2 regions of the Bradyrhizobium sp. ORS 278 genome follow, and region 2 is predicted to be linked to the other one. Evidence: predicted binding sites of a transcription regulator. Region 2 holds the regulator's gene; the other holds the start of a gene.

Region 1 (15,151 bases), 1.5 Mb from region 2:
TGATCGAGGCGTCGGCGATGCGCAGGCCGTCAAGGCCGCGGAAGCGCAGCCGTTCGTCGACCACCGCCATCGGATCGTCAGCAGTGCCCATCTTCGCCGTGCCGACGGGATGGAAGATCGTGGTGCCGATGTCGCCGGCGGCCTTCGCCAGCGCCGCATCGTCATCGCCGACGGACGGGCCCGGCAAATATTCTTCCGGCCGGTAGGCCGCCAGCGCGCTCTGCTTCATCAGCCGCCGGGTGATGCGGATGGCGTCGGCGGCGACCTCGCGGTCGTCCTCGGTCGCGAGATAGTTCGGCGCGATCGACGGCGCCTCATCGATCTTTGCGGAGCGGATGCGCACCGTGCCGCGCGAGGTCGGGCGCAGGTTGCAGGCGCTCACCGTGATTGCCGGGAAACGGTGCAGCGGATCGCCGAACTTGTCGAGCGACAGCGGCTGCACGTGGAACTGGATGTTGGCGCGGTCACGCCGGGGATCGGAGCGCGTGAAGATGCCGAGCTGGGATGGCGCCATGGTCAGCGGCCCGCGGCGGCGGAAGGCGTAGTCGAGCCCCATCAGGCCGCGCTTGACCAGCGAGTAGTAGGTCTCATTCAGCGTCTTCACGCCTGAAACCTTGTAGATCGCGCGCTGCTGCAGATGGTCCTGCAGATTGCGCCCGACGCCGGGCTTGTCCAATACGACATCGATGCCGAGCTCGCCGAGCCACTCGGCCGGCCCGATACCCGAGCGCTGCAGCACCTGAACCGAGCCGATCGAGCCGGCGCTCAGGATCACCTCGCCCTTGGCTCGCGCCTCGATGGCCTGCCCGTCCTGCTGGAAGCGGACGCCGGTCACGCGGCCGTTCTCGACGATCAGGCGATCGACCAGGACGTTGGTTTCGAGGCGTAGGTTCTGCCGCTTCAGTGCCGGCTTGAGAAAACCCCGTGCCGAGGACCAGCGCCGGCCGCGCCGCTGGTTGACGTGGAAATAGCTGATGCCTTCATTGTCGCCGGTATTGAAATCCGGGATGCGGCGGATGCCCATCTGTTCGGCGGCATCGCCGACGGCATCCAGCACCGCCCAGGACAACCGCGGCGCCTCGATCCGCCAGCCGCCGCCCACGCCGTGGTGCTCGCTCTCGCCCAGAAAGTGGTCCTCCAGCCGCCGGAACACCGCCAGCACGTCAGAGTAGGACCAGCCGGGCAGGCCCAGCTGGCGCCAATGGTCGTAGTCGGCGGCCTGGCCGCGCATCGAGATCATCGCATTGATCGCCGAGCAGCCGCCGATCACCTTGCCGCGCGGATAGGCCAGGGAGCGGCCGTTGAGGCCGGGCTCGGATTCGGTGCGAAACATCCAGTCGGAGCGCGGATTGCCGATCGCGAAGAGGTAGCCGACCGGAATATGGAACCAGATCCAATTGTCGTAGCCGCCGGCCTCGAGGATCAGCACCCGGGTCTTCGGATCGGCCGACAGCCGGTTCGCCAGGATGCAGCCGGCAGTGCCGGCGCCCACCACGATGTAGTCGTATTCTCCCTCGAGCTGACGCGGCATCGGCATTCCCTTCCCAATCGTTGCGAGGCTTTTAGTCAGGCGGAGCGGGGCCGGACAAGCGCCTCGTTCATGGCTGGTTGACCGAGCCATGAAACAGGCGCAGCCCTCATCTTGGGCGGTGCGACTTTTGCATGCTAAAACGGCGCAAATCCCTTCTGGAGTTACGAGATTCCCCATGCCCATCGTCAACCGCGTCGCCGATCTGCAGCCCGACATCCAGGCCTGGCGCCGGGACATCCATTCGCATCCGGAGCTGCTCTACGAGGTGCATCGGACCGCGGCCTTCGTTGCCGATCGCCTGCGCGAGTTCGGCTGCGACGAGGTGGTGACCGGCCTCGGCAAGACCGGCGTAGTCGGCGTGATCAAGGGGCGTAAGCCCGGCCAGGGCGACGTCAAGGTGCTCGGCCTGCGGGCCGACATGGACGCGCTGCCGATCGAGGAGATCACCGGGCTGCCTTATGCCTCCAAGACTCCGGGCATCATGCATGCCTGCGGCCATGACGGCCACACCGCGATGCTGCTGGGCGCTGCCCGCTATCTCGCCGAGACCCGCAACTTCGCCGGCGAAGTCGCCGTGATCTTTCAGCCGGCCGAAGAAGGCGGTGGCGGCGCCGACGCGATGATCAAGGACGGTCTGATCGACCGCTTCAAGATCGACCAGGTCTACGGCATGCACAACGGACCGGGCCTGCCGGTCGGCGCCTTCGCGATCCGCCAGGGGCCGCTGATGGCCTCGACCGATTCGGTCGACATCACGATCGAGGGCCATGGCGGCCATGCCGCCAAGCCGCACAATTGCATCGACTCGCTGATGGTTGGCGCCCAGCTGGTGACCGCGCTGCAGCAGGTCGTGGCCCGTAATGTCGATCCGCTGGAGGCGGCGGTGTTGTCGATCTGCGAGTTCCACGCCGGCAATGCCCGTAATGTGATTCCGCAGAGCGCGGTGCTGCGCGGAACCGTCCGCACCTTGACGCCGAAGGTGCGCGAGCTGATGGAGAAGCGGGTGCGTGAGGTCGTGACCGGCGTGGCGCAGATGACCGGCGCCAAGATCGACCTGGCCTACACCCGCGGTTATCCCGTGGTGGTCAATCACGCCGAGCAGACCGAGATCGCCATCCGCGCCGCCAAGGAGGTCGCGGGCGACGCCAACGTCCATGAGATGCCGCCGATGATGGGCGGCGAGGACTTCGCCTACATGCTCGAGGCCCGCCCCGGCGCCTTCATCTTCGTCGGCAATGGCGACTCGGCCGGCCTGCATCACCCCGCGTACAATTTCAACGACGAGGCGATCGTCTACGGCACCTCGTTCTTCATCAAGGTGGTGGAGAACACGCTGGCGGCGTGAGGTCGATCGCTCCGCTGTCTTCAAGCGATGGCCGGGCTCTGTCCCGCCTGCGGGGCCGAAGCCCTTTCGGGCGGCGAAGGCCCGGCCATTTGCGGTTCGGGCAGCGTCAGGCCGCCTGGGCGCGCTTGAGGGCGGCCGCGGCGATCTTCAGGTCCTTGACGAAGAGCTCGTACTCCCGCGCCTTGGCCTCCGCATCGGGCAGCCGCAGCAGATAGGACGGATGCACCGTGATCATTGCCTGGGCCCCTTCGGGCAGGTCGACGATGTGGCCGCGGTTCTTGGTGACCTGGGTGATCTTGCCGAACACCGCCTGGGCTGCGCTCGCGCCCATTGCCACGACCAGAGCCGGCTGGACTGCGGCGAGCTCGCGCTCGTACCAGGGACGGCAGGCCTTGATCTCCGGGGTCGCCGGCTTCTGGTGCAGCCGGATCTTGCCGCGCGGCACGAACTTGAAGTGCTTCACCGCATTGGTGACGTAGACCTTGGAGCGGTCTATGCCGGCCTCTGCCAGCGCGCGGTCGAGCATCTGGCCGGCCGGGCCGACGAAGGGATGGCCGGCAAGGTCCTCCTTGTCGCCGGGCTGCTCGCCGACCAGCATCAAGGGCGCATGTTCAGGGCCCTCGCCGAACACGGTCTGGGTCGCGTCCTTCCACAGCGGGCAGGCGCGGCAGGCCGCAGCCTCTTCACGCAAGGTCTGAAGATCGACAGCCTCGACATCACGTGAGGTCTCAGCAGCAGGCGCGTGCGCTTTCGGCTTGCGGGTCATCGCGGTCTCCTCGACGCGTTTCTGCGGCTTGTGCGGCTCGGTGCCTTCATCGGCGATCATCACCGATGTGCGCCGGCTGGCTTCCGCGATCAGCGGCCGGATCAGCCTGGCCTCGGGGAGGTTCTGCCAATATTTCTTCGGCATCTCCTTTTCCATCGCCTTCACTTTCAGCCGTGCCGGATTGAAAATGCTGGCGTAATAGCGAAGCCACACCTCTTCGAGCCGGTCTTCTGTCGGCGCTTCAGCCTTGCTCACACCGGAGGTGAAGGAGACCCGGCTGCCGTCCCAATGGGCGCAGATCTCCGGCGTCAGGATCGACCAGGGCATGTCGGCGAAGCGGCGGGCGAAGAACGGCGCGGCGCGTTCGACGATGTGATGCTCGGGCTCGAACCAGGCGACGTAGCGCGCCTCGCGCTCGCGGCCGACCTCGCGGAAGCGGACGAAGGCGTGCATCTTGTGGACGTCGCGGCGCACGGCGCGGGCGAGCGCGTTGGCCTGGGCGACATCGGGATCGGTCGCGATGTCCATGAGGTCGTGGTTGGTGCGCAGGCGCCACAGCAGCCGGTAGAGCAGGGCGAAGCGGTTGGGATCGCTGTGCAGGATCGCGCTCTCGGCCAGTTCCATGAAGCTCGCGGGCACGGAGAACGCGCCCCTGGGGACCTCGGGCAGCCGTATCTCCGACTGATCGTCGAACAGGTCGGCCGCCGCGCCCTTCACGCGCCAGGACACATCAGCGGCCCTGACGTCGTTCATCGCCAGCGCCCGCGCCGCCTTGCGCCAGCCGTCGAAATCGGTGTCGCTATCGAGGGTTACGACGTGCATTTGTCTCCTCACGTCATTGCGAGGAGCGCAGCGACGAAGCAATCCAGAGTCGTCGTGTCGCCCCTGGATTGCTTCGGGGCTTCGCCCCTCGCAATGACGACTTGGCTAGAATCCAAACCCCAGCTGCTGCGGCTTGGGCTGCAGCCGGGCCCTGAGGCTGGCGCCGTCCAGCAAAGACGGCGACGGCCGGTGATCTGACAAAACGATGAACGGCAGCGCCTTGTTCCGGATCACGTTGAGCTGGGCCAGATCCGCAAAGCGGATCGTCGTGGTGCGGCGCGTGGCCAGGATGCGCTGCACGGTGCGGGTGCCGAAGCCGGGCACGCGCAGCAGCTCCTCGCGGCTGGCTTTGTTGATGTCGAGCGGGAAGCGGTCGCGGTGGCGCAGCGCCCAGGCGAGCTTGGGATCAATGTCGAGCGGCAACATGCCTTCGTTCTCCTCGACGATCTCCTCGGCATCGAAGCCGTAGAACCGCATCAGCCAGTCGGCCTGGTACAGCCGGTGCTCGCGCACAAGCGGCGGGGCCTGCAGCGGCAGCGCGCGGCTCGCGTCGGGGATCGGGCTGAAGGCCGAGTAATAGACGCGCTTGAGCTTGTAGGCGCCGTAGAGATTGGCCGAGGTCGACAGGATGGTGCGGTCGTTCGCCGTGTCGGCACCGACGATCATCTGCGTGCTCTGGCCGGCCGGCGCGAAGCGCGGCGGCCGGGCGCGGCGCACCGTCTTCTTCGCCTCCGCCGTCTCGTCGAGCTTGAGCCGGAGGCGGCCCATGGTGCGGCGGATCGCGCGCTGGTCCTTTTCCGGCGCGAGCTTTGTGAGGCTGTCCTCCAGCGGCGTTTCGATATTGATGCTGAGCCGGTCGGCATATTTGCCGGCCTCCGCGATCAGCGCCTCGTCGGCCTCCGGAATTGTCTTCAGATGAATGTAGCCGCGGAAGCGATGCTCCTCGCGCAGCTTGCGTGCGACGGAGACGACCTGCTCCATCGTGTAGTCCGGGCTGCGGATGATGCCCGACGACAGGAACAGCCCCTCGATGTAGTTGCGGCGATAGAAGTCGATCGTCAGCTGCACCACTTCGTCGACCGTGAAGCGCGCGCGCGGCACGTTGGAGGAGGCGCGGTTGACGCAATACAGGCAGTCGAAGTTGCAGGCGTTGGTCAGCAAAATCTTGAGCAGCGAGATGCAGCGTCCGTCCGGCGCATAGGAATGGCAGATGCCCATGCCGGGCGCCGTCGAGCCGAGCCCCTTGCCGTCACGGGAATCCCGCATCTCCGTACCGCTGGAGGCGCAGGACGCGTCGTACTTGGCGGCATCGGCCAGGATCTCCAGTTTGCGCAGCAGCTCCATGCTTTTGAATCCCTTTGATTCCACTCGTTGAATCCGCACCGGGTCAATCCCGATTGACTCTCTCGGACGCGTTAGCTTTATATTAGAACGTATCATGAACAAAGGAGATCGTCGCGGGTTCATTGCCTGCGTTCACAAAGAGAACGGCAGCACCCGGACGATGGATTGAAAGGAGCGGCGACGGATGACCGGCGCACGCATGGATACGCTCGCGCGTCTGCGCGGCAGCATTCACCGCCTCGAGGCGGCCGAGGGCGCGCATGATCTGCGCCGGGTCTCGCTCGGCCATGACGAGGCTGACGCGGTGCTGCAGGGCGGGCTCGCCACCGGCGCGCTGCACGAGGTGTTCGCCGAGGCCGGCCGCCAGGCGGCGGCCGCGACTGGCTTCGTGTGCGGGCTCGCCGCGCGTGTCGCCGCGCGGAAGCCGCTGATCTGGATCCGGCAGGACTTTGCCGAGCGCGAGGCCGGCGCGCTGTCGATGAGCGGGCTCGCCGAACTCGGCCTCGATCCGCGCCGTCTCGTGGTCGTCCGCGCGCCCGATCTCGATCATGCCCTGCGCACCACCGCCGACGCCCTCGCCTGCGATGCGCTGGGCGGCGTAATGCTGGAGGTGTGGGGCGAGACGCAAAAGCTCGATCTCGTCGCCAGCCGCAAGCTGACCTTGGCGGCGCAAGACTCCGGCGTGACCGCGCTGCTGTTGCGCGTCGCCGCCGATCCAGAGCCGTCGACCGCGGAGACGCGCTGGATGGTGCGGACCGCGCCGTCGCCGCCCGCTGCGCCATGGATGGCGTGGGGGGCGCCGCGCCTCGATGCCGAACTCATTCGCAACCGTCACGGCCAGACCGGACGATGGATCATGGAGTGGAGTCCCGATGCGTGCCGTTTCAGCGAACCGGCGGCGGATCCTCAGCCTGTGGCTGCCGCGCCTGTCCATCGAGCGCATCAAAAGACAGCAGGCTTTGACCGGCGCTCCGCCTGAGACGAAGCCGCAGGTCGTCGTCATCAAGGACGCCAATGCGCTCTTGATCCATTCGCTCGACGAGGCCGCGGCACGTCATGGCGTGTCGCTCGGCCAGCCCCTGGCAAATGCCCGCGCGGTCTGTCCCGACCTCGTCGCGCACGAGGCCGATCTGGCCGCCGACGCTCACATGCTGGAGAGCATCGCCGACTGGTGCGACCGCTTCACGCCCTTGGTGGCGCTCGATCCGCCGCATGGCCTGTCGCTCGACATCGCCGGCTGCGTGCATCTGTTCGGCGGCGAAGCGAAGCTGATGCAGTCGGTCTGCGATGCGCTGACTGCGCATGGCCTCACCGTGTCGGCGGCGATCGCCTCCAACGCGGTCTGCGCGCGCACCTTGAACCGGCAGGTGCATGGCCGCATCGTGTCGGATGGCGAGGAGGCAGCCGCTGTTGCGCCGCTGCCGGTGGCCGCGCTCGGCGGCAACGAGGCGATCACGCTCGGCCTGCGCCGCGCCGGCCTCAAGACCATCGGCGACGTCGCCTCGCGCGGTCGCAACGAGATCACCGCGCGGTTCGGGGCCGCCTTCACCCGCGTGCTGGCGCAGGCGCTGGGCGAGGCGGACGCGCCGATCAGCCCGCGAAAAACTCCGCCGGACTACATCGTCGAGAAGCGTTTTGCCGAGCCGGTCGCGACCGACACCGTGATCGCGGCGAGCCTGTCGAGCCTTGCGGCGATGCTGGTGGCGGCGATGGCGCAGCAGGGCAAGGGCGCGCGGCGGCTGGAGGCCTGCTTCTTCCGCACCGACGGACTGGTGCGCATCATCGCCGTCGACACCGGCCAGCCGGTGACGGACGCCGCAATGATCGACCGGCTGTTCCGCGAGCGGCTGGACGCCTTGAGCGATCCGCTCGATCCCGGCTTCGGCTTCGACATGATCCGGCTCGCCGCCGGTCGCAGCGAGATCGTGGTGCAGCAGCAGCGCGATCTCGACGCCCACGTCCACGACAATGACGAACTGTCGGCCCTGATCGACCGCATCGCCGCGCGCATCGGCGGCAAGCGCGTCCTCGTGCATCTGCCGGTCGACACGCACGTCCCCGAACGCGCGGCACTGCCGCTGCCCGCCCAGCACAATCTCGCAGCCACCAGCACCGCCGCCTGGCCCGAGCGCATCGACGGCGAGCCGCCGTTGCGCCCGTTGCGGCTGTTCGCGCGCCCCGAGGCCATCCAGGTCATCGCCGGCGTCCCCGACGGCCCGCCCGCGCGCTTCGTCTGGCGCCGCGCCGCCCATGCTGTCGTGCGCGCCGAAGGCCCGGAGCGCATCGCGATGGAATGGTGGCGGCCGGACGGGCAGGGCCTCACCCGCGACTATTTCCGTGTCGAGGACGAGCACGGCCTCCGCTTCTGGCTCTACCGCGACGGTTTGTATGACCGTGAGTTCGAGCAGCCGGAGAACGGCCCGCCGGTGCAGCCCGCCTGGTACATGCATGGACTATTCGCATGAGGGCAGGGGACCGAGATACATGCAGCGCCGACGGTGCGCTCCCTCTCCCCGTTCTTCACGGGGAGAGGGCTGGGGTGAGGGGCAGCCACAGGCACCGACCGTGCGGAGAGCCCCCCTCACCCGGATTGCATCTTTCGATGCAATCCGACCTCTCCCCGCAAGCGGGGCGAGGTAAGAGCGGCGCCAGCCGCGAGAGATGTGCTCACAATTGGAGTAGGTATCGCGCCGCCCCAATCTCCGCAGCCCCGCCATGACTCCCATCCCCTATGCCGAGATCGGCGTCACCACCAATTTCTCCTTCCTGCACGGAGGCTCGCATCCGCAAGCTTATGTGCATCAGGCCGCCGAATATGGCCTCACCGCCATCGGCATCGCCGACCACAACACGCTGGCCGGCATCGTGCGCGCCTATAGCGAGCTGAGTAACGACCAGTTGGGCTACAGACCGAAGCTGCTCTACGGCGCGCGGCTGGTGTTCACCTGCGGCACGCCGGACATCCTGGTCTATCCGCGCGACCGTGCGGCCTATGGCCGGCTGTGCCAGCTGCTCACCCGCGGCAAGCGCGGCAGCGATCTCGACAAGGTCGCGAAGGGCGACTGTCGCCTGGCATTCGAGGACCTGTTCGACTTCATCGCAGGCCAGCTCCTGGTCCTGATGCCGCCGCATCGCTTCGACGAGGACGCGCTCGGCGCCATCCTGGCGCGGCTGAAGGACAGCCCGGCCGAAGGCGTGTGGCTCGCCGGCAGCCTGCTGTACCGCGGCGACGACCGCCGCCGTCTGGCCCGGCTGGCGCGTCTTGCGGCGTCAGCCAAGGTGCCGCTGATCGCCACCAACGACGTGCTGTATCACCATCCGCAGCAGCGCATGCTGCAGGACGTGCTGACCTGCATCCGCGAGAAGGCCTCGATCGAGAGCATCGGCCGCCGTCTCCAGGCCAATGCCGAGCGCCATCTCAAGCCGGGACACGAGATGGCGCGGCTGTTCCGCGATCATCCCGAGGCGATCGCCGAAACCCTGCGCTTCACCGACCGCATCGTGTTCTCGCTCGACCAGCTCAAATACCAATATCCGGACGAGCCGGTGCCTCCTGGCAAGACCGCGCAGGGCCATCTGGAGGACCTGACCTGGGCCGGCGCGAAAACCTATTTCGGCGACAAGCTCGATGACAGGCTGCGCGCGGTCCTCAACAAGGAGCTGGCGCTGATCGCCGAGCTCAACTACGCGCATTACTTCCTCACCGTCCACGACATCGTGCGTTACGCGCGCAGTGAGGGCATCCTGTGCCAGGGCCGCGGCTCCGCGGCGAATTCGGCCGTGTGCTACGTGCTCGGCATCACCTCGGTCGATCCGACCAAGATCGACCTGCTGTTCGAGCGCTTCATTTCCAAGGAGCGGCTGGAGCCGCCGGATATCGACGTCGATTTCGAGCATTCGCGGCGCGAGGAGGTGATGCAATATGTCTACCACCGCTACGGCCGCCACCGCGCCGCCATCATCGCCACCGTCATTCATTATCGCCCGCGCAGCGCCATTCGCGACGTCGGCAAGGCGCTCGGTCTGACCGAGGACGTCACGTCCGTGCTGGCCGATACCGTGTGGGGCAGCTGGGGCGACGGCCTCTCCGACATGCAGGTGCGCCAAGCCGGGCTCGATCCCCATAATCCGATGATCCGCCGCGCCGTCGAACTCGCCTCGGAGCTGATCACCTTTCCGCGCCACCTGTCGCAGCATGTCGGCGGCTACGTGCTGACGCAGGACCGGCTCGACAGCTACGTGCCGATCGGCAATGCCGCGATGGACGACCGCACCTTCATCGAATGGGACAAGGACGATGTCGATGCGCTCAGCATGATGAAGGTCGACGTGCTCGCGCTGGGCATGCTGACCTGCATCCGCAAGAGTTTCGACCTGATCGCCGATCACAAGGGCCGGCGCTATGTGCTCTCCGACATCAAGTCGGAGGACGACAACGAAGTCTACCAGATGCTGCAGAGGGGCGAGTCGCTCGGCGTGTTCCAGGTCGAGAGTCGCGCGCAGATGAACATGCTGCCGCGGCTCAAGCCGCGCACCTTCTACGATCTCGTCATCGAGGTCGCGATCGTCCGGCCCGGGCCGATCCAGGGCGACATGGTGCATCCCTACTTGCGCCGTCGCAACAAGCTGGAGAAGGTGACCTATCCCTCACCGTCGCCGGATCACGGCCCGTCCGACGAGCTCTACAAGGTGCTGCACAAGACGCTCGGCGTGCCGCTGTTCCAGGAGCAGGCAATGCGGATCGCGATCGAGGCCGCAAAATTCTCGCCCGAGGAGGCCAACGGCCTGCGACGTGCGATGGCGACGTTCCGCAATGTCGGCACCATCGGCTCCTATGAGGAGAAGATGGTCTCGAACATGATCGCGCGCGGCTACGATCCGGCCTTCGCCAAGAGCTGCTTCGACCAGATCAAGGGTTTTGGCTCCTACGGCTTCCCGGAGAGCCACGCGGCGAGCTTCGCGCAACTGGTCTACGTCTCGTCCTGGCTGAAATACTTTCATCCCGATGCGTTCTGTTGCGCGCTGTTGAACTCGCAGCCGATGGGCTTCTACGCGCCGGCGCAGATCGTCGGCGACGCCCGCAAGAACGGCGTCGAGATCCGCGACATCGATGTCTCCCACAGTTTCGCCGACAACACGCTGGAGAAAACGGATGGCGAATATTGCGCCGTCCGCCTCGGCTTCCGCCAGATCGACGGCTTCCGCTGGATCGACCGCGACGAGGAGCGGATCAGGAAATTGTCGGAGGCGGTGCGCAAAGAAGCATTGTCTGTTTCGACACGTTCCTTGCCAGCCATCTCCCCGGTGTCATTCCGGGGCGCGCGCAGCGCGAACCCGGAATCTCGAGATTCCGGGTTCGCCCTTCGGGCGCCCCGGAATGACAACGACAGACAAATTCCACTCCACAACGACGACCGCGAGGACGACTGGGCCGACCGCATTATCCGAGCCCGCCAACGCCGTCCGTTCACCTCGCTGGAAGACTTCGCACGCGACACTGCTCTCCCGAAGCGCGCGCTGCTGCTGCTGGCCGATGCCGATGCGTTCCGCTCGCTCGGGCTCGACCGTCGCGCGGCACTCTGGGCCGTGCGACGGCTGCCCGACGACGTGCCGCTGCCGCTGTTCGAGGCCGCGATCGCCCGCGAGCAGCCGGACGAGGGCGCGCAGCCGCTGCCGGAGATGCCGCTGCCGGAGCACGTCGTCGCGGACTATCAGACCATCCGTTTGTCGCTGAAGGGCCATCCCATGGAGTTCCTGCGCCGGCGCTTCGCCGCCGAGGGCGTGCTGGCCTGCCGCGACGTCAACGACACCAATGACCGCCGCCGCATTCGCTGCGCCGGCGTCGTGCTGGTACGGCAGCGTCCCGGCAGCGCCAAGGGCGTCGTGTTCATGACCCTGGAGGACGAGACCGGCATTGCCAACATCGTGGTGTGGCCGAAGGTGATGGAGACCTTCCGCAAGGAGGTGATGGGCGCGCGTCTCGTGCTGGTCGAAGGCCGCATCCAGAGCAGCCCGGAGAAGGTCGTGCATCTCGTCGCCGAGCGCCTGGTCGACCGCACCGCCGATCTCACTCTGCTCTCAGACGACCGCCTCGACGCCATCCCGCATGGCGCCACACCCGCGGAGCCGCTCAACGACGATCGAAGAGACCACACCGACAACCCCTCCCAGCGCGTCAGCCACCCCCGCAACGTTCGCATCCTGCCGCGATCGCGGGATTTTCATTGAGGTCTGTTCTTGTGGTGAAACGGTGGTCACGGCACTTCGGACGATGCTGCGCATCCACACCCTACGGCTCATCATGAGCAGCGTAGGGTGGGCAAAGGCACGGCGCGCCAAGCGCCGTGACGTGCCCACCGGCCGCGCGCGCGATGGAGTTGATCATGCCGAACTATCGCCGAGCATCCATCAAAGGCGGCTTGTTCTTCTTTACGGTCGTCCTCGAAAACCGTTCGAGCCGTCTGCTCGTCGATCAGATCGACCGTTTCCGCTCCTGCTATCGCGATACGCGCGAGCGCCACCCGTTCGAAACGATCGCGATCTGCATCTTGCCGGATCACCTCCACGTCATCTGGGCGTTGCCGGAGAACGACGGCAACTACCCAATCCGCTGGAGCATGATCAAGAGCGGCTTCTCGCGTGGCCTGAAGCCTCACACGCAATCGTCCAGTGTGTCCGCAAAACGCGAGAAGGGTATCTGGCAACGCCGCTATTGGGAGCATGCCATCCGTAATCAGGCGGATCTCGAACGTCATATCGACTATATCCATTTCAATCCCGTCAAGCACGGGCTCGTCTCGCGCGTCTCGGACTGGCCGCACAGCAGCTTCCACCGCTACGTCGAACGCGGGTGGCTCGCTGCGGATTGGGGAGGAGATGTGAAGAAGATGTCCGGCTCGTTCGGCGAATGAAGGCGGTGGGCACGTCGTCTCGGACGATGCTTCGCATCGCCCGAGACGCCTTTGCCCACCCTACGGTTCATCATGAGAATTCGTAGGGTGGGCAAAGGCACGGCGCGCATCGCGCGTCGTGACGTGCCCACCGGCCGCGGCGCGATGCTCTCGGCTCTCGCCTCGGGCCGAAAGCTTAGCCACAAATCAAGAGATCTCCCCGTCACTCCCAAAATTCCACTTTCATTTTTTCCGAAATCGTGCTCTATTCCCTGCATCCCGCTCCATCGAGAAGGGGCGTAGCGCGCGATCGTCACGACACGCGGGGCGGGGCGATGGCCGCGGTCATGTCGCAACGTAGCTTTGGCTGCGTGGACGAACGGCGTGACGCGGACGCGAAGGCGTGTGGTCCTGGCGCCCCGATGCTGGCGTCAAGTTCGCGGGTGATGATGATCCCGCCGACGACGGTGGCTATCAAGCCGGACACCGGGGAGAGCGCGCGATAAGCGTGAAAACCGTCGCGCAGGGAAGGCCGGGTGATCTCGGCTGCACCTGTGGTACCTGCCGCCTGCATTCTTTTTCGCAGGCGGGCCGCAGGCGCCAGTCGGCGCCTGGCCTTCCCTGCGCCCTCCTCATGCGAGGGCGAAGCAGTCAGCAAAACTCGGACGCGTCGGCGTCGCGAGGCGGCTCGCTGACGTCATGTCGCAATCCCTGCGATCAAGACGATCGTCAAACCTATCTTGCAACGACCGGGAATGCTCCAGACCGGCGGGCCAGACGGGGAGTACGGCGAGGCCGCGGAGTAGGCCGATACCCGCAAAGGTTGGCTTGGGAGACCGCAACATCGTGTCCGCGCAACATCGTGTCCGCGATCCTTACACGAAACTGACATCGTGGTGCATCGCGAAGAAAAATCGCGATTGCCAAAAACGAACTGAATGCAGCCTGAACGGCTGTCGTTGAACTTTCAAATTTTTAAAGCAAGACAGCAGGGAGTTGGGCGATTTTTAGGTTGTTTAAAGCTCCAGTTCCGCACTATTAGCGCAACGATGAGCCTGCCAATGCCGGAATCGTCGACGGATCACACGAGCCATGGCGTCTGACACGAAACCTGTCCCGCAGTTGATCAGCACCAAGCGGCTGCTGATCGGCTTTGCCGTCCTGGCGCTCGCCGGAGCGGGGGCTTACGGCTATCGGCAATTCGGATCGGCGCCGGCCAAGGACAACATCGAGTTGTCCAGCCAGTCCAAGCGCAACGGCACCACCTTTACGCCATCGGCCGCGGAATGGGCGACACTGACGATCGAGCCGGTGTGTGAAAAGATATTCCGCGCCGAGCACATTACCGAGGGCAAGGTTGCCGTCGACGAGGACCGCTCGACCCCCGTGTTCTCGCCCTATGCCGGCCGGGTCACCAAGCTGCTGGCGCGCCCGGGCGAGACCGTCCGCCAGGGCCAGCCGCTGTTCGTGATCGAGGCGGCCGACACCGTGCAGGCGCAGAACGATTTCATCGCGGCCATCACCTCCATGAACAAGGCGAAGTCCGCGCTCGACCTCGCCGACATCCAATACAAGCGGGCCAAGGATCTGTTCGAAGGCCGCGCCATCCCGCTGAAGGATTTCCAGCAGGCGGAGGCGACCTCCGTTCAGGCTCAGAATGACATGCGGTCGTCACAGACTGCGCTGGAAGCCGCGCGCAACAAGCTGCGCATTCTCGGCTTCACCGATGCCGCCATCGCCGATTTCCAGAACAAGGGCGTGATCGACCGCGAGATCACGATCTACGCGCCCATCGGCGGCACGGTCGTGCAGCGCAAGGTCGGACCGGGGCAGTACGTGAACTCCGGCGCAAGCGACCCGGTGTTCGTGATCGGCGATCTCTCCACCGTGTGGCTGACGGCCTTCGTCCGCGAGAGCGACGCCGCCCTGGTCAATATCGGCGAGGAGATCCTCGTCAATGTGCTGGCGCTGCCGGGCCGTCCGCTGAAGGCCAGCATCAACTACGTGGCGGCCTCGATCGATCCGGCCACCCGGCGCCTCCTGGTCCGCGCCACCATCGACAACAAGGACGGCGTGCTGAAGCCCGAGATGTTCGCCAATGTCACGATCTATTCGCCGGGCGAGCAGCCCGCCGTCGCCGTGCCGCGGCAGGCTTTGATCTACGAAGGTAACGAGGTCCGCGTCTGGGTCGCACGTCCCGACAAGTCGATCGAGCTGCGCAAGATCAAGACGGGTCTCATCAATGGCGACCAGGTCGCGGTCGAGGGCAATCTGAGCGCGGGCGAGCAGATCGTGACCAAGGGCAGCCTGTTCATCGATCGGGCTGCCTCCGGTAGCTGAACGTGGTCCTCCTGCCTGCCGTGCTGAAAGCTCCGACCTGAATGGATCGTCTCGTCGCCATCGCCGTCCAGCGGCGCTTCCTGATGGTTGGAATGTTCGTCGCCGTCCTGATC
Region 2 (15,151 bases):
CCGGCGGAACATAGGACTGCGAGCCGGTCTGCTCGGTCCCGTCGGCCGCCGACAGATGGCCGCGCATCCCCGCCTCGCCCTTCAGCTCAGTACGATCCTTCAGATCGTCCGGCACGTCCTGCTTGACCTCGATATCCGGCGCGATGCCCTGGGCCTGGATTGAACGGCCAGACGGCGTGTAGTAGCGCGCCGTGGTCAGCGCCAGCGCGCCGTTGCCGGCGCCGAGCGGGATGATGGTCTGCACCGAGCCCTTGCCGAACGAGCGCGTGCCGACCAGCGTCGCCCGCTTGTGATCATGCAGCGCGCCCGCCACGATCTCCGACGCCGAGGCCGAGCCGCCATTGATCAGCACGACGATCGGCTTGCCCTTGGTGAGGTCGCCGCCGCGCGCGGTGAAGCGCTGCGTCTCCTCGGGATTGCGGCCGCGGGTCGAGACCACCTCGCCACGTGGCAGGAACGTGCTGGACACCGAGACCGCCTGGTCGAGCAGTCCGCCCGGATTGTTGCGCAGGTCGATGACATATCCCGCGAGCTTCTCCTGCGGGATGTCCCGGGAGATGCTGGAAATCGCCTTGCGCAGCGTCTCGGTGGTCTGCTCGTTGAACGAGGTGATGCGGATATAGCCGATATCGCCGCCTTCGGTGTGATAGCGCACCGGACGCACCCGGATGATCTCGCGCGTCAGCGTGATATCCATCGGGGCATCCTTACCCTTGCGCATGATCGTCAGCTTGGTCTTGGTGTTGACCCCGCCCTTCATCTTGGCGACCGCCTGCTCGAGCGTCAGCCCTTGCACGCTGTCGCCGTCAATCTTGGCGATGAAGTCGCCCGAGAGGATACCGGCCTTCGACGCCGGCGTATCGTCGATCGGCGCGACAACCTTGACGAGCCCATCCTCCATCGTGACTTCGATGCCGAGACCGCCAAACTCGCCCGACGTCGTCTCCTGCATGTCACGCCAGGACTTGTCGTTCATGTAGCGCGAATGCGGATCGAGCGACGACACCATGCCGTTGATGGCGCCTTCGATCAGCGCGGGATCGCTGGGCTTCTCGACATAGTCGGCGCGCACACGCTCGAATACCGCGCCGAACAAATTGAGTTGCGAATAGGTATCGCCCATTCCGGCTGCGGCCTTGGCCCGGGCGATCAGGTGCGCCCCCTCGGGTCCCGACACCATCAGGGTCAGACAGACGCCGGTCATCGTGCCCGCCAAGAACAGCCAGTTTTTCCGCATTGCTTTGCTTCCCGAGCGTTTGTTGGGTGGCCGGCTGTTCGCAAGATCCGAATGCGATGCCGACGGATTATTCTGCGAACTCACACCACATTTCCGGTTTCTTCAAGGCCGATATGCCGTCCGGCCTGCCGGAGCAGCGGACCGGCCATCCCTTCCGGCGGACTCGACCGAAATGGACGTTCGCCGACCGAAAACAAGGTCAGAGCCGCGCCAGGGGCGAACCGGAGTGCCCGCATCCGGTGTTTCACGGTCGCCGGACGATCACAACTCAAAGAGCCGTGTGCGACACGGCGAATCGGCGGGCACCACGTCGACAGATACGCAGGTCGGAATGGCTTGCACATCGCCGGTGGGATGAGCGATGCTGGATAACAAATGATAATATGCGCTGGGAGGCAGGAATGAATCAACAGACCCCGATCGAGGCCGGGTGGCGCAACGTCGAGCTCGGCGCAAGTGACGAAAAGTTCCAGAACCTGCACGAGTTCATCCGCAAGGCGAGAGCGCAGCTCAACCAGAACGCCTGGGACTACATCATCGGCGGGACTGAAACCGAGACCACGTTGCGCCGGAACCGGATGGCGCTCGACGAAATCGCGTTCCGGCCGCGGGTGCTGCGCGACGTCTCCCGCGTCGATGCCTCGGTCGAGCTGTTCGGGCGCAGGCTGCGCCTCCCGGTCGTGATGGCGCCAGTCGGCGCGCTCGAGATCTTCGACCCCGCGGGCGCGGCCAGCGTCGCGCGCGGCGCCGGCCGCTTCGGGGCGGCGCACATGCTGAGCTCGGTCTCCGAGCCCGGCTTGGAGAAAACCGCCGAGGCCGCTCCCGACGCGCTGCGCATCTTTCAGCTCTATGTACGCGGCGACGATGCCTTCGTGGAGGACTATGTCGGCCGTGCCGTCGCCAACAACTACACCGCATTCTGCCTGACGGTCGACACCGCCCATTACAGCCGCCGCGAGCGCGACATCGCCAAGCGCTATGTGCGCGAGAGCCGGCTGCGCGCCACCGGTGGCGACCACCAGAAGGCGCTGAGCTGGCACACGGTGAAACTGATCAAGGACAAGTTCAGGCTGCCGCTGATCATCAAGGGCATCGCCACCGCCGAGGATGCGGCGATCGCTCTCGATCACGGCGTCGACTGGATCTATGTCTCCAACCATGGCGGCCGCCAGCTCGACCATGGCCGCGGCGCGATGCACGTGCTGCCGGAGATCGTCGCGGCGGTGAAGGGCCGGGCAAAAATTCTCGTCGATGGCGGCTTCTGCCGCGGCACCGACATCGTCAAGGCGATCGCCTCCGGCGCCGACATGGTCGGCATCGGCCGGCTGCAATGCTGGGCGCTCGCGGCCGCCGGCGAGAACGGCATCCTGCGCATGCTGGAGCTGCTCGAGGACGAGGTGATCCGCGCCCTAGGCCTGCTCGGCGTCACCTCCTTCGCCGAGCTGAACGCGTCCTACCTGCACGCCGCAACCACCACCAACATGCCCAGTGTGTTCAGCGCGTTTCCGCTGGCCGACATCGAGCCGTACCGCTATTGAGGGAGCGCTCCACCGGCTCCTCATCTGGCAAAGACCCGCGTCGCGATGCTCCTTTCCGATCTCCGTCCCGGCGTGGCCGACGCGCTGCTGTTCGATCTCGGCCGCGTCGTGATCGACATCGATTTCGGTCAGGTCATGGCGTGCTGGGCGGCTCACGCCGGCTGCTCGCCGGACGACATCGCGCCGCGCTTCGTGCGCGACGAGATCTATCACCGGCATGAGCGCGGCACCGTCTCCGACGCCGCCTTCTTCGCCAATCTGCGCCGACAGCTCGGCATCGACATCAGCGACGCGCAGTTCCTGGAGGGCTGGAACGCGATCTTCGTGGGTCCGATGCCCGGCATCGCTCCCCTGCTCGCGCGTGCGGCACAAATGCTGCCGCTGTACGCCTTCTCCAACACCAATCAGCCGCACATTGATCACTTCTCGCCACTCTACGCCGATCTGCTCGGTCACTTCAGCAAGATCTTCCTGTCGTCGTCGATCGGCCTGCGCAAGCCTGACGCCGAGGCCTACGATCACGTCGTGAAGGCGATCGGCGTGCCAGCCGAGCGGATCGTGTTCTTCGATGATCTCGCGGAAAACATCGAGGGCGCGCGTGCCAGCGGGCTCAAGGCGGTGCTGGTGCGCTCGACCGACGATATCGCGGAGGCGATGGCTGCGCTGGGGATCTGAACGCGTCTGGCCTGGACGGATCATCGCTGACAGGCGAAATCGCCGAGCAGCCCCCGGCGGAGCCGAAAGCTCCGCCGTCGTCCCGGCGAACGCCGGGGCCCATAACCACCGGCGTCCGTTGCACGAAGGACGATAATCCAGAGCAATTTTCGCCAACTCACATCTCGCGGTATGGGTCCCGGCGTTCGCCGGGACGACACCGCGGAGGTGGCAAAGTGTGGGGTCTTGCATCGCGTAGTCCCACGCGCCGGCTTGGATAACCCGGATATCGCTGCGCTCATCCGGGCTACGAAAGCTCCGACGGCATGCGCTCTGGTTCTCGCGGCCTGTCGCGCCCGAGGCTTGCATCTCGTTGTCACCCTCCTCCGAACGGAGGGCGCAGGGAATGCCGGGCTGCTGGCCGCATCCCATGGCCCGCCTGCAACAAAAAAGCAGGCGGCAGTCACCACAGGTCCAGCCGACATCCGGCATTCCCTGCGCGATGGTCTTCACGCTTACTTCGCGCTCTCCCCGGTGCCCGGCTTGTTGGCCACCGTCGCCCTCGGGATCATCATGCCCCGCCGGCTTGGCATCGGCTTCGGGATGCCAGGACCACGCGACTTCGCGTCCGCAAGCTGCCGTTCGTCCGCGCGCCAAAAGACACGCTGCGACACGCAAGCGGCCACCGCATCCCGCGCTCCACGGTCCGTGACGATCGCGAAGCGCCCCTCCTGTCGAGCACGGGACCCCATCAACATAGCAGATTATTCCGAAAAGAAGAACATAAATTTCGGTATCCGAAAATCTCTCCCTGTCTCCGGGGTGCGGTCGCTGCCGGACTGGCAGCACAGGCTCCGAGCGTCTAAGGTTGACCGAACCTGTCCCATCACCGCCGCCCGAAACGTCGCATGGCCCTCGAGATCATCTCTCTCCGCGACCGACCCGATCTCGTCCCACGCGTCTTCTCGCCCGAGCTTGACGATTGCTGGCCGGAATTCATGCGGCAGGATCGCACGGCGATGCTGTACTATGGCGAGGCTGCCTTCGAGCACTATGCCGACTACGCCATTGCCGCGCTCGACGGCGAAGAGGTGGTCGGGCGCGGCTTTGCCGTTCCGTTTGCCTTCGGCATCGATGGCCGCATGGAGCTGCCGGATGGCGGCTGGGACGAGGTGATCCGCTGGGGGCACGAGGACCGTGTGCTGGGGCGGCGGCCGACGACGATGAGCGCGCTGGAGATTGCGCTTCTGCCGACGGCGCGCGTGCCCGGCGCCTCGCGCGCGATGCTCAATGCGCTCACGGGCTGCGCGCGCGCAAAGGGCTTTGCCGAGTTGTTCGCGCCGGTGCGGCCGAACCAGAAGCATCTGGTGCCGCGGATGCCGATGCACGCCTATTTTGAACAGCGGCGCGCCGACGGCCAGATCGCCGATTCCTGGCTGCGCACTCATCTCGGAATCGGCGGGCAGATCGTCAAGATTGCGCCGTGCTCGATGACCATTGTCGGCACGCTCGCGGAGTGGTCGCGATGGACAAGCCTGCCGTTCGATCATCCAGGCGAGGTGGAGATTCCGGGCGCGCTGGTGCCCGTGCTCGTCTCGCGCGACAACGACCATGCGGTGTATGTCGAGCCCAACGTGTGGATTCGCCACCCGGTCGAAGCTCGCTGATAGATCGCGTTGGCGGCGTTGCCGCGATCGGACTAGGCTTGGATCGGCGACCGTGAGGGTGCGCCTCTTCCGCTCTCAGGCGCTCGCCATGGTCGCAACACCGGACTACATCGATTTCCTGCGCGAGCAGTTCGCGCCACTCGGGCCGATCGAGACGCGGCGGATGTTCGGCAAGACCGGGATCTTCATCGACGGCGCAATGCTGGGCATGGTGGCTGACAACACGCTCTATTTCCGCGTCGATGACGACATCGATCGGCGTTCGCCGAAGCGCAGTCCCATCCTCCGCTGAGCTACGTCAAACAGGGCGTCGCGATCGATCTGGCGTTCTGGCGCGCGCCGGATCGCCTGTTCGACGATCCCGAAGACTTCGTCGTCTGGGCTCGGCTGGCGCTGGCCGCAGCGCAGCGCGTGGCAACGAGGAGAAACAAAATCCCCAGAACGGCTCCATCAAGGAAGCAACATGACTGAGGCCACGCATCAGATCATTTCAGGCCGCGCACGCCTCGCGGCCGAGGTAAAGGGCCGGGGCGAGCCCGTGATCTTCCTGCATGCCGCGGTGTTCGACCGCGCGATGTGGCGCGCGCAGGTCGATGGCGTCGCGGCGACGCACATGGCGATCGCCTATGACAGGCGCGGCTTCGGCGAGACCGTGGCCGAGCCGGAGGAGCATTCGCCGGTCGCCGACCTGCTCGCCGTACTCGATGCGCTCGCGCCAAGCCGGCCGGCGACGCTCGTCGCCTGCTCGCAAGGCGGCCGCATCGCGCTGGATTTCGCCCTGTCGCATCCGTTGCGGATCCGGGCGCTGATCTTGATAGCGCCCTCGATCAGCGGTGCGCCGGAGCCGGTCTTCCCGTCGGAGATCGCCCAGCTGGTGCACGAGCTCGCAGCGGCCGAAGCCGCGGCGGACTGGGACCGCGTGAGCGCCATCAAGGCGCGACTGTGGATCGATGGTCCGCTGCAGCAGGAGGGACGCATCTCGGGCGCGCTGCGGAGCATGTTCTTGGAGAAGAACGCAGCTGCGTTGCGCAACGCGCCTCTCGGTGCAAGCCGCGATACGACACCGGCCTTCCCGCGGCTCGCGGAGATATCGGCACCTTCCCTGGTCGTCTGGGGCGATCTCGACTTTCCGCACATCCAGGAGCGGAGCCGGTGGCTGGCGGCGACTCTGCCGAACGGATCGAGCCATGCGATGAGCGGCGTCGCGCATCTGCCGAGCCTTGAGCGGCCTGCGGAGGTCACCGACCGTATAACGGCGTTTCTCGCTGGATTGTGAGCTCGCGGACCACGGGGCACGATCAGCCGCTGCCGAAAAGCGCGCGGCGGCCTGGGCCCTTGGCCACGCCATGCGCGTTCGGCTAGAAGGCGATTCCTGTTTTCGTCCTGCTGTTCGAAGGAACTCTCATGGCGCTGATGCCGGTCTCCGATGCATTGTCCGCGGTGCTCGCCGGCGCCGAGCCGCTCGCCGAGGAATTTGTGGCGCTGGACGACGCGTTTCACCGGGTTCTGGCGCGGGATCTCGCGGCGCTGCGGACGCAGCCTCCGGAGGCGATGTCGGCCATGGACGGTTACGCGCTGCGCGCAGCCGATGCCACGGCCAAGGCGCGGCTGAAGGTGATCGGCGAGGTCGCGGCGGGGCGGCCGTTCGATCGACTCGTCGGCCCCGGCGAGGCAGCGCGCATCTTCACCGGCGGCGTGGTGCCCGAGGGCGCCGACGCGGTCGTGATCCAGGAGGACACGACGGCGGACGGCAGCCACGTCGTGATCAATGAGCCGGCGATCAAGGGCCGCCACATCCGGCCCGCGGGCGTCGACTTCCATGAGGGCATGGTGCTGCTGAAGGCCGGCCGCCGGCTCAGCGACCGCGACCTGTCGCTCGCGGCCAGCATGAATTATCCGACGTTGCCGGTACGGCGCCGGCCCAAGGTTGCTCTGCTCGCGACCGGCGACGAGCTGGTGATGCCGGGCTCGACGCCCGGCCCTGGCCAGATCGTCTATTCGAACGGCTACGGCCTGCGCGCGCTGATGCGCAGCGAGGGCGCCCAGCCGATCGACCTCGGCATCGCCGCAGATACGCTGGAGGCCACGGTCGCCGGGATCCGCCGGTCGCGCGATGCGGAGGCCGATATCCTGGTGACGACCGGGGGCGCCTCGGTCGGCGATCACGACCTGGTCAAGCAGGCGCTCGACGCCGAGGGCGTCGAAATGGCGTTCTGGAAGATCGCGATGCGGCCGGGCAAGCCGATGATGCATGGCCGTCTCGGCGGCATGCGCGTGATCGGCCTGCCGGGCAATCCGGTGTCATCCTACGTCTGCGCCGTGCTGTTTCTGGTGCCACTGATTCGCAGCCTGCTCGGTCGCGAGGCGCAGCTGCCGCGCGAGACCGCCCTGCTCGGCCGCGAGCTCGGGGCCAATGATTCGCGCGAGGATTATTTGCGCGCACAGCTCGACATCCGCGCGGACGGCGTGCTGGTCGCGACGCCGGTGACGCAGCAGGACTCGTCGCTGCTCGGGAATCTCGCGCTGTCGCAGGCGCTGGTCATCCGTCCGGCGTTCGCGCCGAAGGCTGCAGCCGGAAGCCCCTGCGAGATCCTCCGCCTGCCGCTTTGAGCCAATTTCCCCGGCAAAGCCCGGTCTGTTCACCCTATTTTTAGGATTGCGGAACACACATCGAACATATAGTGTTCGTTCATGATTTGTTTTTAGTATGTTGCGGGCGAATGCGATCGTCCGAGTCCCGTTCGCTCTTCGACACTGGTCTTGGGAGCATCACTGGTCTTGGGAGCATCGTGCGGGACTCGAACGACATCAAACCGGGGACAAGGTCGAGATGCTGACGCGCAAACAGTACGAACTTCTGCGGTTCATCAACGAGCGGCTGAAGGAAGCCGGCGTGCCGCCGTCCTTCGACGAGATGAAGGATGCGCTCGACCTGCGTTCGAAGTCCGGCATCCATCGTCTGATCACGGCGCTGGAGGAGCGCGGCTTCATCCGCCGGCTGCCGAACCGCGCCCGCGCCATCGAGGTGATCAAGCTGCCTGAGCTGTCTCAGGCGGCCGGCAATCGCCGCGGCTTCACGCCGTCGGTGATCGAAGGCAATCTCGGCAAGGTCCGCACCTCGACGCCGGCGCTGGAGGATGGCGAGCGTCCGGTAGCGGTGCCGGTGATGGGCCGAATTGCCGCGGGCACGCCGATCGAGGCGCTGCAGACCCGCAGCCACACCATCAGCGTGCCGGCCGACATGCTCGGCAATGGCGATCACTACGCGCTCGAGGTGCGCGGCGATTCGATGGTCGATGCCGGCATCCTCGATGGCGACATGGCGCTGATCCAGCGCAACGAGACCGCGGACACCGGCGACATCGTCGTGGCGCTGATCGACGACGAGGAGGCGACCTTGAAGCGCTTCCGCCGCCGCGGCGCCTCGATCGCGCTGGAGCCGGCCAACACCGCCTATGAGGTGCGCATCCTGCCGCCCAACCGGGTCAAGATCCAGGGCAAGCTGGTCGGACTCTATCGCAAGTACTGATTGCGCGTGCTCCGCGGTCGCGGTGATGCATCGCGATCGCAGCACGGGCTGCTCAATCGATCGGCGGCGCGACGACACGCTGCGTGCGCCGCTCAAAAACAAGTCACGCGCGAGCGCACCTCATGATGTGCAGCGCGGCACGCTCAAACGCTTGTGATCGTCAGCGGCTGCACGCGGCGAAGATCAGCGCAGAAATGCCGCGAAGCGCGCGCTAACATCTCTCCGATGTCCACTCTGATAGAGGCCTGCGCCTGTCCGGGGGGAGCGCGGGTCGGCTATCTCTGAACGAGGAGCGATCCGATGTGTGACTACAGCCTCCATGCCGTTGCCTCCCGTCCCGCCAAAGTCGGCGAGACGCTGATCTCGACGACGTTCCGCGGCACCGCGACCCGCGGCTTCGCGCTCGAAAGCGAGCCGACCGTTGCGGTGTGCATGCTCCCTGGCACCGAGCTCGCCTTCGCCGAGGACGTCCGCTACGACAGCCGCTGGCTGTGGACGCGGACCATTCGGGAGCGCGTCGCCAAGTTCAACACCATCGAGAAGCACATCCCTGATCGTCATCACGACGCGATCGAGTTCGCCGACGGCCGTCATGTGCTGGTGACGCAGCTCTGCGAAGGCCAGCGGGTTACCGTGCTGCAACTGCCGGTCAGCAAGCAGCCCGGCGAGCGCCGCCCCGAGATCGCAACGGAGACGCCGGCGCAACAGCCGACACCGATCCGCCGCATCAGCATTACCTGACGCATCGGATCGAGCCCTCGCGTCCTCGCATCGGATCGCCTCCAGGCGCTGCAATCCCGGACCAGCCAAGGCCGGCCTGCGGATTGCAGCGTCTCCGCTGTTCCAGATGCCAGTTGGATGCCATGCGTATCGGCTTGAAGCGACCGATCTGAACCGGCTCGTCCGGACTAATTAGTCGTCTCCGCCCTGCTCCGTCTCCGGCGGTGTCGCATCCTGCGCTCGCGGTCCCGGCGTGCGCGGAGTCAACGTGGTCTCGAACTCCCCGGCCTCAGCGGGCGCCGGCCACCACGGGCGGTCGGTGCCGTCGGCCCGCACGGGCACGACGGCGAATCCCTTGTCGCGCGCGACCAGCATCAACGCGCCCTGCTGCTGCAGGCGCGGGCGGTCGACGACAGCGGCCGCGCAGGATGATGGCGCGGCGCGCGCCGTCACCACCAGCGCCGCACGGGCGCAATCATCGGCGAGCGCATCCGCGCGCAGGGTGAGCGCAACGAGGCGGCCATCGGCCAGCGCCAGGACGCAGCCCGAATCGTCGCAGGACACGCCATGGCCGAGCGAGGAATCGGCCGGCAGCCGCGCATCGGCATCGGCGGCGAGCCACTCGCGGGTGACGAACACGTCCTTGCCGTTGCGCATCACATGCAGAAGCCCGTCGCGGCCGCGCACCGCGACCGCGCGGCCATCGCCGGAGACGAGAATGTCGGGCTGCGGCGTCGCGGCGGCCCATGCGGCCGCGATGGCGAGCACCGCCGCGCCGGACCAGCGCAGCGGCGTCCTGAGCAGGCCGATCAGGACGAGGCCGAAACTCGACACGATCAGCGGGCCGATGCCGAAGGCCGTGATGCGCCCGACCGCGCCCGGCAGCGCGGCGACCCAGCGCGTCACGGCGATCATCCAGTCGATGCCCCAGCCCATCACGGTCCACCACAAGCCATCGAGCCCGAACGGCGCAAACAGCAGGCCGAGCAGCCCGGCGGGCATCACCACCGCCGAGACCACCGGCATCGCCGCGAGGTTGGCGAGCAGGCCGTAGGGCGTGATGCGATGAAAGTGGAATGCGGCATAGGGCGTGGTGGCGAGGCCGGCGATCAGCGAGGCCAGGAGCAGCATCGAGAGCTCGCGGCCGCCCCACAGCGCGACGCGCTGCGCGGTCGAGGAATCCGGCGTCGCGAACAGTTTGGGCAGGCCGAACTGTACCAGCGCGACGAGGCCGAGGGTGGCCGCGAACGACATCTGAAAGCTCGGATGCACCAGCGCCTCCGGAGCGGCGATCAGCACGATCATGGCGGCCACAGCGAGCGTGCGGAAGGTGACGGCGCGGCGGTCGACCATGACGGCGATGAGCACCACCGCCGTCATGAAGAAGGATCTCTGCGTCGCGACCTCGGCGCCCGACAGCAACAGATAGAACGCGGCGGCCGCCAAAGCCGCGGCGGCCGCCCATTTCTTGATCGGATGGCTGACGGTCAGGCCCGGGATCAGCGCGAGCAGCGCGCGCACGGCGAAGAACACGACGCCGGCGACGACGGCCATGTGATAACCGGAGATCGACAGCACATGGCCGAGGCCGGAGATGAACATCGCGTCGTTGACGTCGGGCGTGACGGCGTCGCGTCGGCCAGTCAGAAGCGCAGTCGCAATCGCGCGCTCGTCGCCCGCAAGGCGCGCGCGGATGCGGGCGTCGATCACATCGCGCAGGTCCTGCATCGCCGCCGCATAGCGCAGGCCGACGCCGGCCGCCTGCGGCGGCGTCACGACGGTGATGGCGCCCATCACGAAGCCGGAGGCGCCGATGCCCTGGAAGAACATGTCGCGGGCAAAGTCGTAGGACCCGGGACGCACCGGCGCGAGCGGCGGCAACAGGCGTGCCTTCAGCTGCACGAAGCTGCCGACATCGGGCGCGGCGCCCTTGCGCACCGCGAGCCGGACGCGCGCAAGAGCCACGCTGCTGCGCTGACTCTCCATTGACGTCACGCGCAAAACGATGCGGTCGCTGCGCTCGCGGATATCGCGCGCCTCGACGAAGCCGGAGAGCGAGACGGAATACAGCGGTCGCGCCAGCAGCGGATGCGCCACCAGTGCCGTCTTCACGGTGGCGACGGCAAAGCCGGACGCCGTGGCTGCGATCATCACCGCCGCCGGAAACAACGGGTGCCGGCGCATGAGCACAGCGGCCGCGCCCAGCGCGAGCGCCAGGGCCACGCTCACCCACAGCAACGGCTCGTGATCGGCAGAGAAATACAGCGCGATGCCGGCGCCGAACGCGACGGGAACCCAGGGCAGCAGCCGCCCTGCCCCGGCCTCGTCGCGCGCCCAGCTCTTAAGCCTGACACCAAGGGACGATCCGATGCCGGAGCCGATTGCGGGCCAGCCGCCGGCCAGCGCGCCGCGCGGCGGCCAGACCTCGGCCATCACGCCCGCGATCCCGTGACGCCACCCCGGCGGCTGCTCCGGCCCCGCCATCGCCCACACCACCCGCTATCCGCACTGACCGTGGAGGCTACCTGAGGCTGCGCGGGCCCGCCTAGCAGAACGGAACGCGAATCCTGGCATTCTGCACACGCAGCTCCGCTGGAACTTTTCGCATTGCAAAGGATTATCGGGGTATGGACGCCCACAACATTGACGACCCGCTCGCCGACCTGGCTCTCGAAAAGGCCATCCACCTGCGCTGGACGCTGCGGGATATCAAGGCGAACCGGCTCACCCTGTCACCCGTGTCGGATGACGATCTCGCGCTGCTGACCGAGCGCGGCCTCGTCGCGCTCAGCGACGGCGTGCCGACGCTTACGGATGCCGGACAGGACGCGATCGGCTGAGGCCGGATCCGCCGGACTACCCTTTCGCGACCTCCTTCGCGAAGGTGTCGCGCAGGCCGATGGTGCGGTTGAACACCAGCCTGTCGGGCGTCGAGTCCGGATCGCGCACGAAGTAGCCCTGGCGCTCGAACTGAACAGGCGCATCCGAATTGCTGGCGGCGATCGAAGGCTCGATGCGCGCGTCGGCCAGCACCTCCAGCGAGTCCGGATTGAGGTCGGCGGTGAAATCGGCCGCGTTCGGGCTTGGATTGGCGAACAGCTGGTTGTAGAGGCGGATCTCGGCAGTCAGCGACTGCGCGGCCGGCAGCCAGTGCATCGTCGCCTTGACCTTGCGTCCGTCCGGCGCGTTGCCGCCCTTGGTCTCGGGATCATAGGTGCAGCGCAGCTCGACGATCTCGCCGGCATCGTTCTTGATGACCTCGCGGCACTTGATGAAATACGCGTAGCGCAGGCGCACCTCATTGCCGGGCGACAGGCGGAAGAACTTCTTCGGCGGGTTCTCCATGAAGTCATCCTGCTCGATATAGAGCTCGCGGCCGAAGGCGATCTTGCGCGTGCCGGCGGAGGGATCATCGGGATGATTGATCGCCTCGAGCTCCTCGACCTGGCCTTCCGGATAGTTCTCGATCAAGACCTTCAAGGGACGCAGCACCGCCATGCGGCGCTGCGCCGTTCGGTTGAGCTCCTCGCGGATGCAGAATTCCAGCATGCCGACGTCGACGACGCTGTTGGCTTTTGCAATGCCGATGCGCTTGGTGAATTCGCGCACCGCCGCCGGCGGCACGCCACGCCGCTTCAGCCCGGCAATGGTCGGCATGCGCGGATCGTCCCAGCCGGAGACATGCCCGTCCTGCACCAGCCGCGTCAGCACGCGCTTCGACAGCAGCGTGTAGGTCAGGTTGAGGCGCGCGAACTCGTACTGGCGCGGATGCGACGGCACCGGCAGCTTGTCGAGCAGCCATTCGTACAGCGGCCGGTGATCCTCGAATTCGAGCGTGCAGATCGAATGCGTCACGCCCTCGATCGCGTCCGACTGACCGTGTGCATAGTCGTAGCTCGGATAGATCTTCCAGGTGTCGCCGGTGCGCGGATGGTGCGCGTGCAGGATCCGGTACAGCACGGGGTCGCGCAGATTGATGTTGCCGGCCGCCATGTCGATCTTGGCGCGCAGCACGCGCGCGCCGTTCGGGAATTCACCGGCCTTCATGCGCCGGAACAGGTCGAGATTCTCCTCGACCGAACGATCGCGGAACGGGCTGTTCTTGCCTGGCTCGGTCAAGGTGCCGCGCGACGCCCGGATCTCCTCCTGGGTCTGGTCGTCGACATAAGCGAGGCCGGCCTTGATCAGGCCCTCGGCCCAGTCGTAAAGCCGCTCGAAATAATCCGAGGCGTAGAACAGATTGTCGCCCCAGTCGTAGCCGAGCCAGCGCACGTCGGCCTGGATGGAATCGATATATTCCTGCTCTTCCTTGGTCGGATTGGTGTCGTCGAAGCGCAGATTGCAGCGGCCGCCGAACTCCCGGGCGATGCCGAAGTTGAGACCGATCGACTTGGCATGGCCGATATGCAGGTAGCCGTTCGGCTCCGGCGGGAACCGGGTGACGACGGTCTTGTGCCTGCCGCTGTCGAGATCGGCCTGGACGATGTCGCGGATGAAGTCGCGCCCTGCCTCTGCCGTCGCTGCCGTGTCTGTCGTCGTGGTCATCAAGAATGTCCTGCTCCGGAATCTTCCAGCCTATCTGCCAAATCCGCCTCCCCCAAGGAAGGCTTTAGTTATGCAATAGGCCTGCTATACACCCCCCGCCCTTTACAGCCCCTGCCTGGATTTCGTGCTGCCGCCCATGACCTCATCGACCACCTCATCGATCGTCACGCGCTTTGCCCCCTCCCCGACCGGCTTTCTCCACATCGGAGGCGCCCGGACGGCCCTGTTCAACTGGCTTTATGCGCGCGGCCGGGGCGGCAAGATGCTGCTCCGGATCGAGGATACCGACCGCGAGCGCTCGACGACCGCGGCGATCGACGCCATCCTTGATGGGCTGAAATGGCTCGAGCTCGATTGGGACGGCGAGGTCATCTATCAATATAGCCGCGCGGCGCGGCATCGCGAGGTCGCCGAGCAGTTGCTCGCGACCGGCATGGCGTATCGCTGTTATGCCACCGCCGAGGAGCTGGTCGCCATGCGCGAGAAGGCGCGCGCCGAGGGCCGTACACGCCTGTACGACGGCATGTGGCGCGACCGCGATCCCAAGGAGGCGCCCGAGGGCGTGAAGCCGACCATCCGCCTGCGCGCGCCGCTGACCGGCGAGACCATGGTCGAGGACCAGGTGCAGGGCCGCGTGGTCTGGCAGAACGAGAACCTCGACGACCTTGTGCTGCTGCGAGGCGATGGCAATCCGACCTACATGCTGGCGGTGGTCGTCGACGACCACGACATGGGCGTCACCCACGTCATCCGCGGTGACGATCATTTGATCAACGCCGCGCGCCAGAAGCAGATCTACGATGCGCTGGGCTGGACGGTGCCGTCGATGTCGCACATCCCGTTGATTCACGGGCCTGACGGCTCGAAGCTGTCGAAGCGTCACGGCGCGCTCGGCGTCGATGCGTACCGCGCGATGGGATATTTGCCGTCCGCGCTGCGCAATTATCTGGTGCGGCTCGGCTGGAGCCATGGCGATCAGGAGATCTTCTCGACCGAGGAGATGATCAAAGCCTTTGACCTGCCGGCGATCGGCCGCTCGGCGGCGCGTTTCGATTTCGCCAAGCTCGAGAACCTCAACGGCCATTACATCCGCCACAGCGACGATGCCGAACTGGTACGCCAGTTCGAGGATGTGCTGAACTACGTGCCAAACGGCGCGGCTCTGAAGGCCAAGCTGAATGATGCCACCCGCGCGCAGCTTACGCAGGCGATGCCGAGCCTCAAGGAGCGCGCCAAGACGCTGCTCGAGCTGATCGACGGC

What was found. Region 2 encodes LexA, which represses DNA repair genes until DNA is damaged. Its sites were predicted from a motif close to TGTTCNNNNTGTGTTCNG; they were not measured.
Region 1: a site for LexA is predicted at 5,892-5,909, ahead of BRADO_RS12410 (putative DNA modification/repair radical SAM protein). Genes of this name have one in related genera too.

What each region holds. Positions count from the first base shown of each region.
Region 1 is NC_009445.1:2,835,736-2,850,886, forward strand. Features, by position in the region: gene BRADO_RS12395 (GMC family oxidoreductase) at 1-1,531, opposite strand, end outside; gene BRADO_RS12400 (M20 aminoacylase family protein) at 1,707-2,876, shown strand; gene BRADO_RS12405 (UdgX family uracil-DNA binding protein) at 2,983-4,464, opposite strand; gene BRADO_RS12410 (putative DNA modification/repair radical SAM protein) at 4,570-5,808, opposite strand; gene BRADO_RS12415 (ImuA family protein) at 5,993-6,787, shown strand; gene BRADO_RS12420 (DNA polymerase Y family protein) at 6,681-8,273, shown strand; gene BRADO_RS12425 (error-prone DNA polymerase) at 8,524-12,036, shown strand; gene BRADO_RS12430 (transposase) at 12,192-12,719, shown strand; gene BRADO_RS12435 (efflux RND transporter periplasmic adaptor subunit) at 13,791-15,038, shown strand; gene BRADO_RS12440 (efflux RND transporter permease subunit) at 15,080-15,151, shown strand, end outside.
Region 2 is NC_009445.1:4,304,663-4,319,813, forward strand. Features, by position in the region: gene BRADO_RS19155 (S41 family peptidase) at 1-1,237, opposite strand, end outside; gene BRADO_RS19160 (alpha-hydroxy acid oxidase) at 1,639-2,775, shown strand; gene BRADO_RS19165 (HAD family phosphatase) at 2,821-3,450, shown strand; gene BRADO_RS19175 (hypothetical protein) at 4,428-5,096, shown strand; partial or broken gene BRADO_RS19180 (TfoX/Sxy family protein) at 5,260-5,567, shown strand; gene BRADO_RS19185 (alpha/beta fold hydrolase) at 5,560-6,372, shown strand; gene glp (gephyrin-like molybdotransferase Glp) at 6,501-7,706, shown strand; gene lexA (transcriptional repressor LexA) at 7,927-8,625, shown strand; gene BRADO_RS19200 (hypothetical protein) at 8,926-9,366, shown strand; gene BRADO_RS19205 (ComEC/Rec2 family competence protein) at 9,538-11,829, opposite strand; gene BRADO_RS19210 (hypothetical protein) at 11,973-12,185, shown strand; gene BRADO_RS19215 (glutamine--tRNA ligase/YqeY domain fusion protein) at 12,202-13,890, opposite strand; gene gltX (glutamate--tRNA ligase) at 14,027-15,151, shown strand, end outside.